Regions from separate parts of the Streptomyces sp. NPDC059668 genome, predicted to be linked through region 2. Evidence: riboswitches for the same ligand, from Rfam matches in the RefSeq annotation. Region 2 holds a riboswitch; the other holds the start of a gene.
The links. Region 2 has a riboswitch for cobalamin ahead of metE (5-methyltetrahydropteroyltriglutamate--homocysteine S-methyltransferase). Riboswitches for the same ligand answer to the same signal wherever they lie in the genome.

Region 1: linked by a shared signal. The riboswitch ahead of ACFV2J_RS17485 (ribonucleoside-diphosphate reductase subunit alpha) and the one ahead of metE (5-methyltetrahydropteroyltriglutamate--homocysteine S-methyltransferase) in region 2 are both predicted to bind cobalamin.

The regions. Positions count from the first base shown of each region.
Region 1 covers NZ_JBHWEL010000021.1:12,346-19,927, reverse strand. Annotated here, with positions in the region: gene ACFV2J_RS17495 (putative Ig domain-containing protein) at 1-160, opposite strand, end outside; gene ACFV2J_RS17490 (ribonucleotide-diphosphate reductase subunit beta) at 533-1,552, opposite strand; gene ACFV2J_RS17485 (ribonucleoside-diphosphate reductase subunit alpha) at 1,552-3,969, opposite strand; cobalamin riboswitch at 4,096-4,251, opposite strand; gene ACFV2J_RS17480 (GNAT family N-acetyltransferase) at 4,284-4,802, opposite strand; gene mctP (monocarboxylate uptake permease MctP) at 4,886-6,496, opposite strand; gene ACFV2J_RS17470 (DUF3311 domain-containing protein) at 6,493-6,774, opposite strand; gene ACFV2J_RS17465 (GntR family transcriptional regulator) at 7,047-7,582, opposite strand, start outside.
Region 2 covers NZ_JBHWEL010000001.1:274,784-282,365, forward strand. Annotated here, with positions in the region: gene metE (5-methyltetrahydropteroyltriglutamate--homocysteine S-methyltransferase) at 1-2,277, opposite strand, end outside; cobalamin riboswitch at 2,461-2,611, opposite strand; gene meaB (methylmalonyl Co-A mutase-associated GTPase MeaB) at 2,837-3,823, opposite strand; gene scpA (methylmalonyl-CoA mutase) at 3,829-6,000, opposite strand; gene ACFV2J_RS01235 (methylmalonyl-CoA mutase family protein) at 6,000-7,582, opposite strand, start outside.

The DNA.
Region 1 (7,582 bases), on a different contig from region 2:
TCTGGGTCACGCGGGAGGTGTGTCCGCCGGCGGGCGCGGTCTGGGCGCCGGCGGCCGGGGCCGCCATGAGACCGGCGACGGTGAGGGCGAGGGCGGGGGCGGCGGCGGTCAGGAGTCTTCGCAACCGCCGGGCGGGCCTGCTGGAGCGTGTCTCACTCATGGGAGTGCTGCCTCCATCGGTTTGAGGCCGGTGCCGCGCGGGCCCGGGTGGGGCCGTACGCGGTTCCACAGCCGGAAGTGGGGTTCTCGGCGCTGAACTGGGGTGCGGGCCCGTGACGCGCGTAGCGTGGTGCACGCGGAGCTTTGTCGTGGGCATGACACATTGATCGTCCTGGGACGCCACGATGCGTGGCACGGCGGGACGGCCAGAACGTAACCGGGACGGACGGCACACGAACAGTCACGCCCGAAGAACTTTGCCGCTCCATAGGCGGGGATTGGAACGGGGATAGGCCCGGCTGGGGGCGGACGTGACGAAGCCGGGCCGCGTCAGCGACCCGGCCTCGTCACCCGAAGGCCCGTTCCGGAGCGGTCAGAACTCCTCGTCGAAGCCGACCGAGCCCTCCACGGCGACCTGGTACGCCGAGGGGCGGCGCTCGAAGAAGTTGGTCAGTTCCTGGACGCCCTGGAGCTCCATGAAGGAGAAGGGGTTCGCGGAGCCGTAGACGGGGGCGAAGCCGAGCCGCTGGAGGCGCTGGTCGGCGACGCACTCCAGGTACTGGCGCATCGACTCGGTGTTCATGCCCGGCAGGCCTTCACCGCACAGGTCGCGCCCGAACTGGAGCTCCGCCTCCACGGCTTCCCGCAGCATGTCGGTGACCTGCTCCTGGAGCTGGTCGTCGAAGAGCTCGGGCTCCTCCTTGCGGACGGTGTCGACCACCTCGAAGGCGAAGGACATGTGCATCGTCTCGTCGCGGAACACCCAGTTGGTGCCCGTCGCGAGGCCGTGCAGCAGCCCGCGGCTGCGGAACCAGTAGACGTAGGCGAAGGCTCCGTAGAAGAAGAGGCCCTCGATGCACGCGGCGAAGCAGATCAGGTTCAGCAGGAAGCGCCGCCGGTCGGCCTTGGTCTCCAGGCGGTCCAGCTTCTCCACCGAGTCCATCCACTTGAAGCAGAACTCGGCCTTCTCCCGGATGGAGGGGATGTTCTCGACGGCCGCGAAGGCCGCTGTCCTGTCCTCCGGGTCGGGCAGATAGGTGTCCAGCAGGGTCAGATAGAACTGGACGTGCACGGCCTCCTCGAACAGCTGGCGCGAGAGGTACAGGCGCGCCTCGGGGGAGTTGATGTGCTTGTAGAGCGTCAGGACGAGGTTGTTCGCCACGATCGAGTCGCCCGTCGCGAAGAACGCGACCAGCCGGCCGATCATGTGCTGCTCGCCCTGCGACAGCTTCGCCAGGTCGGCGACGTCCGAGTGGAGGTCGACCTCCTCGACGGTCCAGGTGTTCTTGATGGCGTCCCGGTAGCGCTCGTAGAAGTCCGGATAGCGCATGGGGCGCAGGGTGAGTTCGAAACCCGGGTCGAGCAGGTTCTTCTCGCTGTTCGGGGTGGACATCACTGGCAGGCCTCGCAGGACTCGGGGTTCTCAAGGGAGCAGGCGACGGCGTCGGGGTCGGCGACCTGCTGGAGGGGGATGGACTTCTCGGGCCGGGCCTGTGCCTGGGCGGCGCGGGCGATGCGGGTCGCCGGACGCGAGCGCAGGTAGTACGTCGTCTTCAGGCCCGACTTCCAGGCGTACGCGTACATCGAGGAGAGCTTGCCGATGGTCGGCGTCTCCAGGAAGAGGTTCAGCGACTGGGCCTGGTCCAGGAACGGGGTGCGGGCCGCGGCCATGTCGATGAGACCGCGCTGCGGGATCTCCCAGGCCGTGCGGTACAGGTCACGGACGTCCTGCGGCACCCAGGTGAACCCCTGCACCGAGCCGTTGGACTCGCGCAGCGCCTCCCGGGTCTGCGCGTCCCACACGCCGAGCTTCTTCAGTTCCGCCACCAGGTAGGAGTTGACCTGGAGGAACTCACCGGACAGCGTCTCGCGCTTGAAGAGGTTCGAGACCTGCGGCTCGATGCACTCGTACACGCCCGCGATGGACGCGATCGTCGCGGTGGGCGCGATGGCGAGCAGGAGGGAGTTGCGCATGCCGACCGCCGCGATCCGCTCGCGCAGCGCCGCCCAGCGCTCCGGCCAGTTCAGCTCGACGTCGAAGTGGTCGGGGTGCAGCACCCCGCGGGCGGTACGGGTCTTCTCCCAGGCCGGGAGCGGGCCGTTGCGCTCGGCGAGGTCGGCGGAGGCCTCGTAGGCGGCGAGCATGATGCGCTCGGCGATACGGGTGGAGAGCGCGCGGGCGGCGGGCGAGTCGAAGGGCAGACGCAGCTTGAAGAAGACGTCCTGGAGGCCCATCGCGCCGAGGCCGACCGGGCGCCACTTGGCGTTCGAGCGGCCCGCCTGCTCGGTCGGGTAGAAGTTGATGTCGACGACGCGGTCGAGGAAGGTGACGGCGGTGCGGACCGTCTCGTCCAGACGCTCCCAGTCCAGGTCGCCGGTGGCCGTGTCGACGAACGCGCCGAGGTTGACCGAGCCGAGGTTGCAGACGGCCGTCTCCCCGTCGTCCGTGACCTCCAGGATCTCTGTGCACAGGTTCGAGGAGTGCACGGTGTGGCCCGGCTCCGCCGTCTGGTTGGCCGTGCGGTTGGCGGCGTCCTTGAAGGTCATCCAGCCGTTGCCGGTCTGCGCCAGGGTGCGCATCATGCGGCCGTAGAGCTCGCGGGCCGGCATGGTCTTCTTCGCCAGGCCCTTCGCCTCCGCCGCGCGGTAGGCCGCGTCGAACTCGGCGCCCCACAGGTCGACCAGTCCGGGCACGTCGGAGGGGGAGAAGAGGGACCACTGCGCGTCGGCGTCGACCCGGCGCATGAACTCGTCCGGGATCCAGTGCGCCAGGTTCAGGTTGTGCGTACGGCGGGCGTCCTCACCGGTGTTGTCCCGCAGCTCCAGGAACTCCTCGATGTCGGAGTGCCAGGTCTCCAGGTAGACCGCGGCGGCACCCTTGCGCCGGCCGCCCTGGTTCACCGCGGCGACCGAGGCGTCGAGGGTCTTCAGGAACGGGACGATGCCGTTGGAGTGCCCGTTCGTGCCGCGGATCAGCGAACCGCGGGAGCGGATGCGGGAGTAGGACAGCCCGATGCCGCCCGCGTGCTTCGACAGACGCGCGACCTGGTGGTAGCGGTCGTAGATGGAGTCCAGCTCGTCCAGCGGGGAGTCGAGGAGGTAGCAGGACGACATCTGCGGGTGCCGCGTACCGGAGTTGAAGAGCGTGGGGGAGGACGGGAGGTAGTCCAGGCGGCTCATCAGGCCGTAGAGCGCGGCGACTTCGTCGACGGACCGGGCCGTGTCGTCCTCCGCGAGGCCGGACGCCACCCGGAGCATGAAGTGCTGGGGGGTCTCGATGACCTTGCGGGTGATCGGGTGCCGGAGCAGGTAGCGGCTGTGCAGGGTGCGCAGGCCGAAGTAGCCGAAGCGGTCGTCGCCCGCGGTGTCGATCAGCGCGTCCAGACGGGCCGCGTGCAGGTCGACGAAGTCGGCCGTGCGGTCGGCGATCAGACCCTCGCGCCGGCCCGTGGTGATGGACTCGGAGAACGTCGTGACGCCCTGCGAGGCGGCTTCCTCGGCGATGCCGACCGTCAGCAGCCTGGCGGCCAGCCGCGAGTACACGGGGTCCTCGGAGATGAGGCCCGCGGCCGCCTCGGTGGCCAGCTCGCGCAGCTCCGCGTCGTCCGCGCGGGTGGACCGGCCGCGCAGCGCGGCGGCGGCGACCCGGCCGGGGTCGGCGCCGGGAAGGTCGGCGGTGAAGTCGGTCAGGGTACGCAGCAGCGTGGTACCGGGACCGTCCGTCTCCACCGGGGCCCGCTGCGCGGACTCCGCTTCCACCGGGGTCTGCTGGGCGGAAACTGAAACCGGGTCGGCTGGCGCGATGGTCACTTGGGGCTCTCCCTCGCTCGGCACAGGACCTGGCGGAGGGCAGCGGGACACGCGACTCCGTTACGGGTACGCGTGCGTCCACCGGCCCATTCCACGAGGCCCGGACGTCGTCGGCGCCCGGCCGGCCGGCCGGGGCACGCTGTCGGCAGGTCCTCGGACTGAAGCCGGTACGCGAATGCGCACAAGTACACCGTTGCGGGACAGTTCCGGATTCGCACCGGATTCCCCTGCGACGACAGCGAGCATGAGCATACATCTAGTGCCGGGCTGAGGAAGCACCCCCACATCTTGTGCCGTGTCGGCTTCTGGGGGCGCTACGGAGTGTGGCTGAGCGTCAACTCGTAGGTGAGGAGGAAGAGGTCGTCGAGGTGCGGAACCGGGTTCCAGTCGCGCTCCGGCGTGCGGGTGAAGCCGAGGCGTTCGTAGAGGCGGTGGGCGGTGCGCATGGTGCGCTGGGTGGACAGCACCACGCGCGCACAGCCCCCGGTGGCCCTCGCCCGGTCGACGCAGGCGCCCACGAGGGCCGTGCCCGCACCTCGGCCGCGGGCCTCGCGCGTGACGGCGAGCATCCGGATCTCGGCCTCGCCGGGCCCCGCGATGTCGGCCATGGGTCCGCCCCGGGGGACGAAGGTCACGCCGCCGAGGATCCGTTCCCCCTCGACCGCGACGAGCACCTCGGCCGCGGCGGCCCGCTTCGCGACGTCCCGCAGCTCCCCGAGGTAGGGGTCGCTCTCCCCGAAGTCGAGCAGCCCGTCCCCGAGATAGGCGGTCACGGTGAGCTCGCCGACGCCGGGGTACTCCGCCGGCCGCGCCGGCCTGATGACGATGTCCATGCCGGGAGTGTGCATCAGACGTACGGCGACGGGCCGCCGGATTTCCTCCGACGGCCCGTCCCCCGGTCACCCCTGTCCAAGCCTCAGTGACCCGCCTCCGCGCTGGCCGTGGGCAGCTCGACCTGGACCCCCGGGTCGCCGGCGTCCACCGTGTAGTCCTGCGGTGACGTCTCGTCCACGCCCTCGGGCGCCTTGAAGGCCCGCAGGGCGAAGGTGAGGACGACGGAGACCACCACGTTCATGACGAACGCCGTCAGACCGATGTAGCCGATCTCCCCGATGCCGGGGATCTCCTTCGAGCTGCCGCCGAAGTGCGCCTGTGTCGGTGAGGCGACCCCGTAGGCGGCGAGCGTGCCGTAGAGCATGCCGACCGCCCAGCCCCCGAGCAGCGCCCAGCGGTGGAACCAGCGCGTGAACAGGCCGCCGACCAGGGCCGGGAAGGTCTGCAGGATCCAGATGCCGCCCAGGAGCTGGAAGTTGATGGCGACCGTCTTGTCCATCGTGAGGACGAAGACCAGCGCGCCCACCTTCACCAGCAGGGAGACCAGCTTGGAGACCTTGGTCTCCTGCTGCGGGGTCGCGTCCGGCTTGATGAAGTCCCTGTAGATGTTGCGGGTGAAGAGGTTCGCGGCCGCGATGGACATGATGGCCGCCGGGACGAGCGCTCCGATGCCGATCGCGGCGAAGGCCACACCCGCGAACCAGTCCGGGAACATGTTCTCGAAGAGCTGCGGGATGGCGAGCTGGCCGTTGGTGACCTTCACCCCGGCCGCGATCGCCATGAACCCGAGCAGGGCGAGCAGGCCCAGCATCAGGGAGTAGAGCGGCAGGATCGTGGTGTTGCGCCGGATCACCTCGCGGCTGCGGCTGGACAGCGTCGCGGTGATCGAGTGCGGGTACATGAACAGGGCGAGCGCGGAGCCGAGCGCCAGGGTGGCGTAGGTCCACTGCCCGGCCTGGGCCGGTACGATCCCGCCCGCGCCGGCCGCGGCGTACTTCTCGCTCGCCGAGTGGAAGATCTCGTCGAAGCCGCCCAGCTTGATCGGGATGTAGATGATGGCCACCGCGATCACGATGTAGATCAGGGTGTCCTTCACGAACGCGATCAGGGCGGGGGCGCGCAGGCCCGAGGAGTAGGTGTACGCGGCCAGTACGCCGAAGGCGATGAGGAGCGGAAGGTCCTTGACGAACCAGTTCGTGTTCTCGCCGCCGCCGACGCCCATGACGTCCAGCACGGCCTGGATGCCCACCAGTTGGAGCGCGATGTACGGCATGGTCGCGAGGATGCCGGTGACGGCCACGGCGAGGGACAGGCTCTTGGAGCCGAAGCGGCCGCGCACGAAGTCCGACGTCGTCACATAGCCGTGCTTGTGCGAGACGGACCACAGGCGGGGCAGGAACGTGAAGACCAGCGGGTAGACCAGGATCGTGTACGGCACGGCGAAGAAGCCGGCCGCGCCCGCCGCGTAGATCGCGGCCGGTACGGCGACGAAGGTGTACGCCGTGTAGAGGTCGCCGCCGAGCAGGAACCAGGTGACCCAGGTGCCGAACGACCGTCCGCCCAGGCCCCATTCGTCGAGGCTGTGCTCGTTGTCGGCCTTGCGCCAGCGCGCGGCCAGGAAGCCCATGGCCGTGACGGCCACGAAGAAGAAGATGAAGACGGCGAGTGCCACGCCGTTCACGCCGTCGTTCATGCGTCGGCACCGTCCTTCGTGGTGGCGCGGGCGCGCTGGTCACGCTGCCACAACTGGTGGGCGGTCACGGTGAGCACGGTCGACACGAGCACCCACAGCATCTGGTACCAGTAGAAGAACGGGACACCGATGAAGGCGGGGTCGGTCTTCGTGTACGAGCCGACCCACAGCAGCGCCACGAACGGGGCGATCAGGCAGAGGGCGATCACCACGCGGACCGGTGTCACCACTCCGACCGGTCTCACCACCGGTGGTTTCGCTTCCGGCACGTCTGACATGGGCGGCTCCGTCCCCTCGCTGGTCACCTGTGCAACGGCCAGGAAATCTAGGCGACGGTTCCGCTTTATGGAACCCCATCTCCGGCGGGGGATGTGGAGGGTTGGTGTCCGGTGGCGCGGGAGTCTCGCGCACCGCCCCCGGCAGGCCGCGCCGGGACCGCTCCTCGCACGTGAATACGAGGAGGTGGCGCGCGGCCCGCAGGGTGTCACCGGCGTGCCGTACGGCACGGTTCCACCGGTGCCGGCATCCGGCCGACGGCGTCCCGCTCCCGTCAGTCCTGCGGGCGCTTGAGCCTGGCCACGAACTTGTAGCGGTCGCCCCGGTACACCGAGCGCACCCACTCGACCGGCTCGCCCTGCCGGTCGATCGAGTGCCGGGACAGCATCAGCATGGGCAGGCCGACGTCGGTGCCGAGCAGTCCGGCCTCGCGCGGGGTGGCCAGCGAGGTCTCGATGGTCTCCTCGGCCTCCGCGAGGTGGACGTCGTACACCTCGGCGAGCGCGGTGTAGAGCGACGTGTACTTGACGAGCGACCGGCGCAGGGCGGGGAAGCGCTTCGCGGACAGATGGGTCGTCTCGATGGCCATCGGCTCGCCGCTGGCCAGGCGCAGCCGCTCGATGCGCAGCACCCGGCCGCCGGCCGAGATGTCGAGCAGTTCCGCGAGGGTCTCGTCGGCGGTGATGTAGCCGATGTCCAGGAGCTGGGAGGTGGGTTCCAGGCCCTGGGCGCGCATGTCCTCGGTGTACGAGGTGAGCTGGAGCGCCTGGGAGACCTTCGGCTTGGCGACGAAGGTGCCCTTGCCCTGGA
Region 2 (7,582 bases):
CACCAGGTTGTCCAGCGCGGAGCGCACCTCGGGCCAGGCGCGGGTCTTCAGGCCGCAGTCGGGGTTGACCCACAGCCGTTCGGCGGGGATGGCTTCGAGTCCGGTGCGCAGGAGTCGGGCGGCCTCGTCGCTGCTGGGGACGCGGGGTGAGTGGATGTCGTAGACGCCGGGTCCGGCCTCGCGGGGGTAGCCGTGGGCGGCGAGTTCGTGGGCGACCTGCATGTGGGAGCGGGCCGCTTCCAGGCTGATGACGTCGGCGTCGAGGTCGTCGATGGCCTGGACGATGTCGCCGAACTCGGCGTAGCACATGTGGGTGTGGATCTGGGTGCCGGGGCGGACGCCGCTGGTGGTGAGGCGGAAGGCCCGGGTGGCCCAGTCCAGGTAGGCGGGGCGGTCGGCGGCGCGCAGGGGCAGGGTCTCGCGCAGTGCGGGTTCGTCGACCTGGATGACCGACGTCCCCGCGCTCTCCAGGTCGTCGACCTCGTCGCGCAGGGCGAGGGCGACCTGGCGGGCGGTGTCGCCGAGGGGCTGGTCGTCGCGGACGAAGGACCAGGCGAGCATGGTGACGGGTCCGGTGAGCATGCCCTTGACCGGCTTGGTGGTGAGTGACTGGGCGTACGTGGTCCAGCGCACGGTCATCGGTTCGGGCCGCGAGACGTCACCGGCCAGGATCGGCGGCCGGACGTAACGGGTGCCGTACGACTGGACCCACCCGTGCCGCGTGGCCAGATAGCCCGTGAGCTGTTCGGCGAAGTACTGCACCATGTCGTTGCGTTCGGCCTCGCCGTGCACGAGGACGTCGATGCCGGCCTTCTCCTGGAAGGAGATCACCGCGCCGATCTCGGCCCTGATGCGTTCCTCGTACCCGGCGAGGTCGATCCGGCCGGTGCGCAGATCGGCGCGTGCGGTGCGCAGTTCGGCGGTCTGCGGGAAGGACCCGATGGTGGTGGTCGGCAGCAGGGGGAGACCCAGGTGCGCGCGCTGGGCGGTGGCCCGCTCGGTGTACGGCTGGGAGCGGTGGGCGTCCGTGTCCGTGACGGCCGAGGTGCGGGCGCGTACGTCCGGGTCGTGGGTGATCGCGGAGGCCGCGCGGGAGGCGAGGCCGGCGCGGTTGGCGGCCAGTTCGGCGGCGATGGCGCCGGTGCCCCGGGTGAGGCCCTTGGTGAGGGTGGCGATCTCGGTCGTCTTCTGGCGGGCGAAGGCGAGCCAGCGCAGGATCTGCGGGTCGATGTCCCGTTCGGCGGACGCGTCGAGCGGAACGTGCAGCAGGGAGCAGGAGGCGGAGACATCCACCCGGTCGGCCAGCCCGAGCAGGGTGGCGAGGGTGGCGAGGGACTTCTCCAGGTCGTTGACCCAGATGTTGCGGCCGTTGACGACTCCGGCGACCAGACGCTTCCCGGGCAGTCCGCCGACGGCGGCGAGCGCGTCGAGGTTGGCGGAGGCCGACTCCGTGAAGTCCAGGGCGAGTCCCTCGACCGGGGCCTTGGCCAGGACGGGCAGCGCGTCACCGAGCCGGTCGAAGTACGAGGCGACCAGCAGCTTCGGCCGGTCGGTCAGCGCGCCGAGGGCCCGGTAGGCGCGTGCGGCGGCGCCGAGTTCGGCGGGCGTACGGTCCTGGACCAGGGCGGGCTCGTCCAGCTGTACCCACTCGGCTCCCGCCGCACGCAGGTCGGCGAGCACCTCGGCGTAGACGGGCAGCAGCCGGTCCAGCAGGGTCAGCGGGTCGAAGTCCGCGGCGACACCGGGCGCCGGCTTGGCCAGCAGGAGATAGGTGACCGGGCCGACCAGGACGGGCCGGGCGGTGAGGCCGAGGGCGATCGCCTCCCCGAGTTGCCCGACCTGCTGGGCGGAGTCCGTCCTGAACACCGTGTCCGGGCCCAACTCGGGCACCAGGTAGTGGTAGTTGGTATCGAACCACTTGGTCATCTCCAGCGGCGCCACGTCCTGGGTGCCGCGCGCCATCGCGAAGTACCCGTCGAGGGCGTCGTCCTCGACGGCCTTGCGGTGCCGCTGGGGGACGGCGCCGACCATGACGCTGGTGTCGAGGACGTGGTCGTAGTACGAGAAGTCACCGGTGGGCACCTCGTGGATGCCTGACTCCGCCAGCTGCCGCCAGGTGTCGCGGCGCAGATCCGCGGCGGTGGTCCGGAGGGTGCCGGCGTCGACGCGGCCCTTCCAGTAGCCCTCGACGGCCTTCTTCAGTTCCCGGTTCCGTCCCTGGCGGGGGTAGCCGTACACGGTGGCCCGTGCTGCCGCGGCTGCGGACTTCGCTGTCACGGAAATCTCCTTCGCGAGATGTCTCCTTGAGATCCCGGCGGCGGGACGTGAACGCGAAGGGGTGACGGACCGGGCGGAAACCGCCCGCGCCAGGAAGCACGGTCGTCCGCCGGTGTGCACGCCGACCCGCCCACGAGGTCACCGGGATGTCCGCGCGCGAACGGTCGCGTGCGGGCAACGGGCAGGTCTTCGGACTCATGGGCGCGGCTTCCCCGGAGGGCGTCCACCTACTGGCCGTCGCTTCCCAGACCCGGCCGGGCCCAGTGCGTATGACGGCGGTCGTTCCCACTCACCGCTGCGGGGCAGTCCCGGATTCCCACCGGGTTCCCTCTTACGACGCATCCCGCCTGGCGGACGGGGCGAACCAGCTGCACCGCCCAGCCTAGAGGTCGACGCGGTCTCGTGGGGGAAGCGGCTCACATGGCGGACGGTGGCGTGCGACAACGGCCGTGGTCGCGCACGGCTAACAGGACGGGTGCGCAGGGCGTGACCCGGTGGGCACCGTGTCCGTCCCGCGGACACGGTGCCGGGTCACGTCAGGGACGGGCGGAGCGGTGCGTCAGTTCGCCGCGCCGCCGAACACGCCCAGGATGCGTTCCGCCGCCAGCGTGGCGGTCAACTCCCCGTCCCGTACCTGTCGTTCGAGGGCGGGCGTGAGGGCTCGTACCGCCGGATCCGCGTGCAGCCGGCCGAGGAGCTCGTCGCGGACCATCGTCCAGGTCCAGTCGACCTGCTGGTCGCGGCGCTTGGCGGCGAGGCGGCCGGTGGAGTCCAGCAGGACCCGGTGCTGTTCGAGGCGCTCCCAGACGGTGTCCAGACCGGTCGACTCGCGGGCGCTGCAACTCAGCACGGGGGGAGTCCACGCCGCGTCCACCGGGTGCATCAGACGAAGGGCGCCCGCCAACTCCCGTGCCGCGGAACGCGCGTCGCGCTCGTGCGGGCCGTCCGCCTTGTTGACGGTGATCACGTCCGCGAGCTCCAGGACGCCCTTCTTGATGCCCTGGAGCTGGTCGCCGGTGCGGGCCAGGGTGAGCAGCAGGAAGGAGTCGACCATGTTCGCCACGGCGGTCTCCGACTGGCCGACGCCCACCGTCTCCACCAGGATCACGTCGTAGCCCGCCGCCTCCATCACCACCATCGACTCCCGCGTGGCCTTCGCCACCCCGCCGAGGGTGCCGGCGGTGGGGGAGGGACGCACGAAGGCGGCGGGGTCCACCGCCAGGCGCTCCATCCGGGTCTTGTCACCCAGGATCGAACCGCCCGTACGGCTCGACGAGGGGTCGACGGCGAGCACCGCGACCCGGTGCCCGAGCGAGGTGAGCATCGTGCCGAGCGCGTCGATGAAGGTCGACTTGCCCACACCGGGCACCCCGGTGATGCCGATGCGCCGGGCCCTGCCGCCGTGCGGCAGCAACTCGGTCAACAGGGCCTGTGCCAGGGAGCGGTGGTCGGCCCGGGTCGACTCGACGAGAGTGATGGCCCGTGCGATGTACGCACGCTTCCCGTCGAGCACGCCCTTCACATAGGAGTCGAGGTCGATCGTCATGGGGCTCAGCCGTGTCCGAGACCGGTGGCCAGCCGTTCCACCAGGTCGTACGCCGCGTCCGGGATCACCGTTCCCGGCGGGAAGACGGCCGCCGCGCCCATCTCCAGCAGGGTCGGCACGTCCTGCGGAGGGATCACCCCGCCCACCACGATCATGATGTCCTCGCGTCCCTCCTCGGCCAGCTGCTCGCGCAGCGCCGGGACCAGGGTGAGGTGCCCGGCGGCCAGCGAGGACACCCCGACGATGTGCACGTCGGCCTCGACGGCCTGACGTGCCACCTCGGCGGGGGTCTGGAACAGCGGGCCGACGTCCACGTCGAAGCCGAGGTCGGCGAAGGCGGTGGCGATGACCTTCTGTCCGCGGTCGTGGCCGTCCTGGCCCATCTTGGCCACCAGGATGCGCGGCCGTCGGCCCTCTGACTCCTCGAAGGCGTCCACCCGCGTGCGGGTGCGCTCCACGGACGGCGACTCGCCTGCCTCGTTGCGGTACACACCGGAGATCGTACGGATCTGGCTCGCGTGCCGCCCGTAGACCTTCTCCAGGGCGTCGGAGATCTCACCGACGGTGGCCTTGGCGCGGGCCGCGTTCACCGCCAGTTCCAGCAGGTTGCCGGTGCCCCCGGCGGCCGCCGTCAGCGCGCGCAGCGAATCCTGGCACGCCGACTCGTCGCGCTCCGCGCGCAGCCGCCGCAGCTTCTCGATCTGCTGGGTCCGTACGGACGAGTTGTCGACCTTGAGGACGTCGATCTGTTCGTCGGTGTCGACCCGGTACTTGTTGACGCCGATGACCGGCTGACGGCCCGAGTCGATCCGGGCCTGGGTACGGGCCGCGGCCTCCTCCACACGCAGTTTCGGGATGCCCGCGTCGATGGCCTGCGCCATGCCGCCCGCCGCCTCGACCTCCTCGATGTGCTGCCAGGCCCGGCGGGCCAGGTCGTACGTCAGCTTCTCCACGTACGCGCTGCCGCCCCACGGGTCGATCACCCGCGTCGTGCCCGACTCCTGCTGGATCAGCAACTGCGTGTTGCGGGCGATCCGGGCCGAGAAGTCGGTGGGCAGGGCGAGCGCCTCGTCGAGGGCGTTGGTGTGCAGCGACTGCGTGTGCCCCTGGGTGGCGGCCATCGCCTCCACACACGTCCGCGTCACGTTGTTGAACACGTCCTGCGCGGTCAGCGACCAACCCGAGGTCTGCGAATGCGTGCGCAGGGACAGGGACTTGGCGTTCTTCGGGTCGAACTGCCGGACCAGCTTGGCCCACAGCAGCCGGGCGGCCCGCATCTTGGCGATCTCCATGAAGAAGTTCATGCCGATCGCCCAGAAGAACGAGAGCCGGGGAGCGAACGCGTCCACGTCCAGTCCGGCCTCCTGGCCGGCCCGCAGGTACTCCACGCCGTCCGCGAGGGTGTAGGCCAGCTCCAGGTCGGCGGTCGCGCCCGCCTCCTGGATGTGGTACCCGGAGATGGAGATGGAGTTGTACCGCGGCATCCGCTGGGAGGTGAAGGCGAAGATGTCGGAGATGATCCGCATCGACGGCTTCGGCGGGTAGATGTAGGTGTTGCGGACCATGAACTCCTTGAGGATGTCGTTCTGGATGGTCCCGGCCAGTTTCTCGGGCGGTACGCCCTGCTCCTCCGCGGCCACGATGTACAGCGCCAGCACGGGCAGCACCGCGCCGTTCATCGTCATCGACACCGTCATCCTGTCCAGCGGGATGCCGTCGAAGAGCTGCCGCATGTCGTAGATCGAGTCGATGGCGACGCCCGCCATGCCGACGTCGCCGGTCACCCGTGGGTGGTCGCTGTCGTAGCCGCGGTGGGTCGGCAGGTCGAAGGCGACGGACAAGCCCTTCTGACCGGCCGCCAGGTTGCGGCGGTAGAACGCGTTGGACTCCTCGGCGGTGGAGAACCCGGCGTACTGGCGGATCGTCCAGGGCTGGTTGACGTACATCGTCGGGTACGGGCCGCGCAGATACGGCGCGACGCCCGGGTAGGTGCCCAGGAAGTCCAGGCCCTCCAGGTCACGGCCGGTGTACAACGGCTTGACCGCGATGGCCTCGGGCGTCTCCCAGAGCAGGTCGTCGCCTCCGGACGCGCCCTTGACGGCGGCGCGCCACTCGTCGGCACCGCCCTCCGTGGTGGGCGTGCCCAGTTCGATCCCGGAGAAGTCGGGGATTCCCATCAGGACACTCCCATGCGGTCGAGGGTGGTGGAGAGCACGTCCACGGCGTCGCAGCCCGCGAACACGTACGCGTCGACATCGGTGTACTGCCCGGGGCGTCCGGCGAGGAACACATGCCGTGCCCCCGCCGACCTGAGCACCTCGACGGCCGCTTCGGCGCGCTCCTCGTACAGCGCGTCGCTCGAACACAGACAGACCTCGGTGGCACCGGCGGCGGTGAACGCCTCGGGGGTGGGCTCCCCGGTGACCGGTTCGATGCCGCCCGCCTGGAAGAGGTTCGAGGCGAAGGTCGCCCGAGCGGTGTGGGCGGCGGCGGGGCCCAGGGTGGCCAGGAAGATCCGTGGCCGGGCGCCGGTGGCCGCGAGATGGGCGTCGGAGCGGGCGCGCAACGTCTCGTACGCCTCGTCGCGCCGCACCCGGGGAAGGCCTCCTGACGGCGGCTCGGGCGCGGGTGCGCGTTCCACGAGGCGCTCCGCGAGATGCGGGAACTCGCTGACGCCGGTGATGGGTTCGCGCCGTTGGGCGAGCTTCGCGCTGCGTGCGGCCCAGGTCCTGGCGAGGTCCTCGCCGACCCGGCCCGAGCGCAGCGCGGCCGCGTGGCCGCCCGCCGCCTCGATCCGCTGGAAGAACTCCCAGCCCGCGTGGGCCAGTTCGTCGGTGAGCTTCTCCACGTACCAGGACCCGCCCGCCGGGTCGATCACCCGGGCCAGGTGCGACTCCTCGACCAGGATCGTCGAGGTGTTGCGGGCGATGCGCCGCGCGAACGCGTCCGGCACACCGAGCGCGTCGTCGAAAGGGAGCACGGTGACCGCGTCGGCGCCGCCGACCCCGGCCGCCAGTGTGGCGACCGTCGTGCGCAGCATGTTCACCCACGGGTCGCGGCGCGACATCATCACCGGTGAGGTCACGGCGTGCTGGAGCTGTGCGCCGGGGGCCTCGCAGACCTCGGCGACCCGGGCCCACAGGCGGCGCGCGGCCCGCAGCTTGGCGACGGTCAGGAACTGGTCGGCGGTGGCCGCGTAGCGGAACTCCAGCTGACCGGCGGCGAGTTCGACGGGCACCCCCGCCGCGGTCAGTTCCCGCAGATAGGCGACGCCGGTGGCGAGCGAGCAGCCCAGTTCCTGCGCGGCGGAGCCGCCGGCCTCGTGGTACGGCAGCGCGTCCACGGTGAGCGCCCGCAGTCCCGGGTACTCCGCGGCGCAGCGCCGCGCGAGTTCCGTCACCGGCGCGAAGCCGGACGCCTTCCCCGTACGGGCCTCATGGCCCAGCGGGTCGGCGCCGAGATTTCCGCGTACGTCCCCTGCCGCGACGCCGCGCTTCTCGTACAGCGCCAGCAACTCCCGGGCCGCGGACTCGGTTTCGTGCCCCGCGTCCAGGACCACGGGCGCCAGATCGAGATAGACGCCGTCCAGGACACCGGGGAGCGCCGACACCGGGATGCCGTTGCCGCCGACGAGCAGCCAGAGGGAGGTGACGCCGTTCTCCAGATCGGCGAGCACCGCGCCGTCCGCGACCGCCGCGTGCCGCTGCCGTACGTCCCAGCCGGCGGTGGTGTTCCCGTCGGCACGGCCCCCGCGTACGA